DNA from 2 places in the Candidatus Pelagibacter sp. PS_34 genome. Region 2 is predicted to be linked to the other one. Evidence: riboswitches for the same ligand, from Rfam matches in the RefSeq annotation. Region 2 holds a riboswitch; the other holds the start of a gene.
What was found. A riboswitch is a leader RNA that binds a small molecule or an ion and turns the genes downstream of it on or off. The one in region 2 is predicted to bind glycine.
Positions count from the first base shown of each region.

Region 1: another riboswitch for glycine. It lies ahead of gcvT (glycine cleavage system aminomethyltransferase GcvT); the one in region 2 lies ahead of AC5SL3_RS00550 (malate synthase G).

Region 1 covers NZ_CM182068.1:875,127-878,551, forward strand. The annotation lists gene gcvP (aminomethyl-transferring glycine dehydrogenase) at 1-213, opposite strand, end outside; gene gcvH (glycine cleavage system protein GcvH) at 214-594, opposite strand; gene gcvT (glycine cleavage system aminomethyltransferase GcvT) at 591-1,697, opposite strand; glycine riboswitch at 1,775-1,864, opposite strand; gene AC5SL3_RS04750 (DMT family transporter) at 1,889-2,770, opposite strand; gene AC5SL3_RS04755 (5-oxoprolinase subunit C family protein) at 2,757-3,425, opposite strand, start outside.
Region 2 covers NZ_CM182068.1:103,132-106,556, forward strand. The annotation lists gene AC5SL3_RS00550 (malate synthase G) at 1-1,672, opposite strand, end outside; glycine riboswitch at 1,743-1,830, opposite strand; gene AC5SL3_RS00555 (acetyl-CoA carboxylase carboxyltransferase subunit alpha) at 1,922-3,028, shown strand; gene secA (preprotein translocase subunit SecA) at 3,023-3,425, opposite strand, start outside.

The DNA.
Region 1 (3,425 bases), 520 kb from region 2:
TTTAGAAATATCTTTTAATTTTCTAAGTGCTTTATATTCAGAATTTGGATCACCAATATCCAAATCATCTTTAAGAAGAATTTTTTCTGGTACAGTATCTTTTATTAAATCATCAAGATTTTGGTATCCCAACTCTTTAAGCATAACATTTTGTTCATCAATAGATGGACCTATATGTCTTTGTATAAAATCTTTTTGAGCATTCTTTAACATTTAACTACCACTTTCTTTTGAAAATTTTTCGTATTCTTCTTTATTCATTAATGAATCCATTTCAGACTTATCAGTAATTTTTAATTTAAAAAACCATGCTTCATTTTCTGGATCAGAATTAACTTTTGCAGGATCGTCAACAATGGCTTGGTTATTTTCGATAATTTCTCCAGATACAGGAGTATAAATATCACTTGCAGCCTTTGTAGATTCTACAACTCCAGCATTGCCATCTTTAACCACAGAAGATCCTATTTCTGGTAACTCTACGAAAACAATATCTCCTAGCATTTCGGTTGCATGTTGTGTAATTCCTACAATAGCAGTGTCTCCATCTAACTTTATCCACTCGTGTTCTTTAGAATATTTTACTTCACTCATTTGCTAGCTCCTTTCACATAACTTTTTTTATAAAATGGCAAATTACTTATAATTGCCGGATATTTTTTTCCTCTCACTTCTAAAAAAACCTTAGTATCAATTTTAGAAAATGAATTTTCTACATAACCCATTGCAACTGGGGCCTGAACGCTGGGTCCAAAAGTTCCACTTGTAATTTCCCCAATATTTTTATCATCCTCACTAAATATTGAAGTTTTTTCACGGGCTATAATTCTTCCTTCTGGCTTAATACCTACGCGGATTTTGCTTACTCCTTTCTCAATTTGAGATTTAATTTTTTCACATCCAATAAACCCACCCTCAAGAATTCTATTTTTTGATATCGCCCATTTTAAATTTGCTTCTACTGGGCTTTTATTAATATCCATGTCATGACCATACAAACAAAGTCCCGCCTCCAGTCTCAAGGTATCTCTGGCACCTAATCCAATTAAATTAGCCCCTTCATCTATGAGTTTTTGCACAAACACTTCTGCGTTCTCATTTTTGATCGATATCTCAAATCCATCTTCACCGGTATACCCTGATCTTGTGATATAAACATCTTCTTTAAGATAATTAAACGTATCGCCATTCATAAATTTTAGATCTGATACTCCATTGATTATCTTTTCTAGTATTTGGACTGCTTTAGGACCTTGAATTGCTATAAGCGATAGCTCTTCACTTAAAATCATTTCATACTTATCTTCTAACAATTTAGTTAAAAGTTTAAAATCTGTATTCTTACAAGCAGCATTTAATACAATGTTAAAACCACCTTCAACTTTTGTGATAATCAAATCATCATAAATTCCTGCTTCATCATTCATTAAAAAACTATATTTGGATTGATTTAATTTAGCCTTACTCAATTCAGCTGGAAAAATTTTTTCAAGATCTTTTGCCAACTTATCATCTCCTTTAATGAATAACTGACCCATATGGGACACATCAAAAATACCTGCATTTTCTCTTGTACTTTTGTGTTCCTCAATAATTCCTTTAGAATATTGAATTGGCATTTGATACCCAGCAAATGGAACAAACTTAGCTCCATGCTTTTGATGTAAACTGTAAAGTGCGGTTTTTAAAATATCCATATTAACTTACTGTACCCATCTGTATGTTTGCCTGAGAGTTTTATTCCGTCGGCGAGAACTTAATCTCTTTCCAGAGTTAATATGTTACGGTCCTTTTGCCTGAGAGATTCCTGGGTGGTTGCTCCTTCGGCGCTACGATTGTTTGTAGTCTCTCCCGTATATAAGAATAATCTACCAGATATGTAACAGAGTCAATTAATAATTTTTTCTTTTTTATTTGAAAAAAGTAGTGAGTAAAATTGCAATAATACTGCAAAAAGAATTACTCCTCCTCCGATTAAAGTAAATAAAGAAGGTCGTTCAGCTGCAAATAAAAAGGCCCACATTGGCCCCAACACAGATTCGGATAACATGATTATACCAACCATTGCAGATGGTGTACTACGTGCACCCATAGTTATAAATATAAAACCAAATCCTACTTGAAAAAAACCTGCTGTAAAACCTAAAAATATATCATGTGAAGAAATCATAAGCTTCTCAGATAATAAAAATCCAATAAAGCATGAACTCACACCAGCTATAAATTGAGCTGGCACCATGTCAACTGTAGGAAATTTTCTAACAATTATAATTAAGACTGCAAATGTAATTGGCATGCTAAAAGCCGCTAAGTTTCCAGACATCTCTCCTGGTGATAAAGAATTACCTACCATTAATAGGACACCCGTAATTGCTAAAATAATTGAAGCTAAAGTAATAGATGAAATTGTTTCTTTTAAAAATAAATAACCAAATATTGCTAAAAAGAGTATTTGCGTCGAAATAATAAAATTAGTATTGGCAACAGTTGTATTATACATCGCAAAGACGTACCCACAAAAACCAAATGATAAAATAACTCCGCCAATAAGTCCTGGTAAACCTGAATCGTAAAACGCTTTAAATAATTTTTTTTTATAAGTAATTATTAAAAAAAGTAAGACTGTAAGCGAGAAAAATAAAGATCTCCAAAATAATATTTGCCATAAGGTTGATCCTTCAAATGATTTAACAATTAAGCCTCCAAAGCTTAAGCAGCAAGCTCCCATAAAAACTAATATAGGACCTGGAATTTTATTAATTACATTCATTTAAATATTTATTTGTATCTTCTATGTATGCTTTAAATATATTCTGAGCTTCTTCAAGACTTACTTCCTTAAAATTTATAATAGTGCCTGGTGTCAATTGACCTACTCGATCTAAGTCTGCTGAAATAACAACACCTATTTTGGGATATCCACCTATAGTTCCGTGATCAGACAACATAACAATAGGGTTTCCATCAGCAGGTACTTGTATTACTCCTTTTACAAGACCTTCAGATTTTATATTAGAGCTAACAATGTTTTCTAACTTGGGACCACTTAGTCTAATACCCATTCTATCTGCTAATTTAGTAACTGAAAATTCTTTGTTAAAAAAATTATTTTGAGCCTCTGTTGAAAAATAATCAAAATTAGTACCCTTAATAACTCTAATTATATAATCTGGAACTTCTTTATAATTAATTTCTGTTTCTTCAATTTTTTTAAAATCTGAATTTTTTATAAAAATTTTATCTTTTATAGAATATTTTTTTCCATTATTTGGACCAACATTTGCCTTGGTATTTATAGAATAACTATTCCATGTTTTGTTCAATTCTAAACCCCCACTAATTGATAAATATCCATAAGCAGTATTTTTTGTTGATATTAAATCAATTTGATCTTCGTCTTCTAAAATATAGTTTTTATAACAAAC
Region 2 (3,425 bases):
AAATATTTATCTCATGATAATGAAGAGCATGAAGAGCTGCTGCTGTAGGTGAGGGAACCCAAGCACAATTTGCACCAGCATTTAGATGGCCAGTTTTTTGTTCCATCATCTCTTTCATTTTGTCCGGCATAGCCCACATCCCTTTGCCAATTTGAGCCTTACCAGAAAGACCACATTGAAGACCTATGTCTACATTGTTATTTTCATATGCCCCAATCCATTTAGAAGATTTCATATCTCCTTTTTTAATCATAGGACCAGCTTCCATTGAAGTATGCATTTCATCACCAGTACGATCTAAAAAACCAGTATTAATAAAAAATACTCTATTTTGAAGTGTTCTAATGCACTCTTTTAAATTAGAAGAGGTTCTTCTCTCTTCATCCATAATTCCAATTTTACAGGTGTATTTTTCCAATCCTAAAACTTCTTCAACTTTAGTAAAAATTAAATCAGTAAATGAGGTTTCATCAGGACCATGCATTTTTGGTTTAACAATATAAATGGAACCAGTTCTAGAATTACCTTTTTTTTTAATATCATGAACGCAAGCTGCTGAAGTTATAAAGGCATCCATAATACCTTCTGGTATTTCAGAACCATCTTTTAAAGTGATTGCTGAGTTAGTCATAAGGTGCCCAACATTCCTTACCAATAATAAACTTCTTCCATGTAGCTTTAATCCTTTTCCATCTTTAGAAATATAACTTCTGTCAGGATTTAATTTACGCTCATAAGTCTTTCCATTTTTTTCAAAAGTTGATTTCAAATCACCCTTCATAAGTCCAAGCCAATTACGATAACAAATAACTTTGTCATCAGCATTCACTGCGGCAACACTATCTTCATTATCACAAATAGTTGAAACTGCAGCTTCAACAATAATATCACTAATTTTAGCAGGATCTTGTTGAGCGCTAAAAGCATTTGGGTCTATAATTATTTCTATATGAAGATTATTATTTTTTAAAATTATTGCTGATGGATCATTGGCCTCTCCTCTATGACCAATATATTTATCTTTATTTTTTAAAGATGATTTATTACTATCTTTTAATACTGTTAAAGAGCCATTATCAATTTTAAAGCCTGTAATATTATGCCATTCAAAATTTTCTAGAGGAAAGTATTTTTTTAAAAAGTCTCTTCCATATTTTATGACCATTTCACCTCTCAAAGGATCATATCTCTGAGAAGTACTATCTTCAGATTGCTCAATTATATCTGTGCCATACAAACTATCATATAAACTCATCCATCTAGCATTAGCAGCATTCAGTGCATACCTTTCATTCATGATTGGAACTACTAATTGAGGTCCAGCAATACTAGTTATTTCTTCATCAACATTATTTGTTTTGATCTTAAAATCAGGGCCCACTTCTTTTAAATAATCAATTTCTTTTAAAAATTTTTTATACTCCTCTAAATTGATTTCATTACCTTTATTAGCAATATGCCAATCGTCTATTTTTTTTTGTAAATCTTCTCTTATTTTTAATAGCTCTTTATTTTTTGGGGCTAGCTCATGAACTACTTGGTCGAAGCCTTCCCAGAATTTTTCAGAAGAAATATTTGTATCTTTAAGCAATTCTTCATTAACGAAGTTAAGCAATTTATTAGAAACTGATAGATTGTGTATTTTTGTATATTGTTCTTTCATAGCACCCATTTTACCCCATCTGTATTTTTGCCTGAGAGTTTTGCTCCATCGGCGAGATAAATCTCTTTCCAGAGTGTTATGTTTGTTATCGGTCCATTTGCCTGAGAGTTTCCGGGGTGGTTGCTCCTTCGGCGCTATTATCTAATAGTCTCTCCCGATATCAATTAAGAGTAACCTTTAATAGAATTATGTCAAATATAAATTATTTAAAACATTTTATTGCCTTTTTTCTCAATTAATTAATAATTAAACAATCATATGAAAAATTATTTAAATTTTGAAACAGATATTAAAAATTTAGAGATAGAAATAGACAAACTTAAAGACCCTTATAATCAAGATGGTCTTTCGGAAGTAGATACCAAAAAAATATCTGAGTCTCAAAAAGAGATAGATAATAAGCTACAAGAGATTTACTCTAACTTAGACCCCTGGCAAACTACTCTAGTTGCAAGACATGAAGACAGACCTAAAGCAAAATTTTTTATCGATAATTTATTTGAGGATTTTATCCCATTGTCAGGTGATAGATATTATGGAGAAGACAAATCCGTATTAGCAGGATTTGCAAAATTTGATGAAAAATCTGTCTTAGTTATTGGTCAAGAAAAAGGGGACAGCCTTGAAAGTAGAATTGAAAGAAATTTTGGAATGATGAGACCTGAAGGTTACAGAAAAACAATTAGATTAATGAAATTAGCAAATAAATTTAACATTCCGATAATTTCTTTTATAGACACACCCGGAGCTTACCCTGGTGTAGGAGCGGAAGAAAGAGGTCAAGCAGAGGCAATTGCAAAATCAATTGAGTGCTGCATGTCTTTAAACGTCCCAACTCTTGCAATTGTTATTGGAGAAGGTGGATCAGGAGGGGCAATAGCACTTGCTTCATCTAACAAGGTAATCATGTTAGAAAATGCAATTTACTCAGTAATATCTCCAGAGGGCTGTGCCACCATTTTATGGAGAGACCCTAAAAGAACTTTAGAAGCAGCAAAAGCTATGAAATTGTCTTCAAAAGACCTTTTAGAACTAAAAGTAATTGATGAAATTATTCCAGAGCCAATTGGTGGTGCCCACAGAGATAGAGACCTAATATTAGATAACGTAAGAAAATCGATTGAAAAAAATTTGAATGAATTTTTTAACATGAGTGGAGAAGAAATTTTTAATCATAGAAAAAATAAATTTTTAACTATTGGAAGATCTAAAGGTTTCGTAAATCAAATAGACGATCTAAGTACACTCAGCATGAAAGAAAGTAAGGTTAATTTATTTATTAAAAACTTCTTTAAATCAAAGTTAAATTTAGCAGTTTTATTTGGAGTAATAGTTTTATTGGGCTATTTTATATTTTCTTTATAAGGCCCCACAACAGTTTTTAAACTTTTTACCTGTAGCTTCACATTTCTCATTTCTTGAAATTTTTTCATTTTTTCTTTTTATTAGTAAACATTTTGGATCGTTAGATGTTTCTTTTTTTAATGGTCTTGAAATACTTTCACTAGGTTCTTGAACTATTTTTAAATTTATTAAAATTGTAACAAAATCCATTTTCAATTTATTCAATAAGTTTTCGAAAAGAAAAAAGGCTTCTTTTTTATACTCAACTAATGGATCTCTTTGACCATAAGATCTTAGGCCAATAACTTGTCTTAGTTGTTCAAGATATTGAATATGTGACTTCCAGTTTAAATCTATACACTGAAGAAAAATTCTTTTTTCAACTTCTTTTGCTTTTTCTTCATCCAACATTTTAATT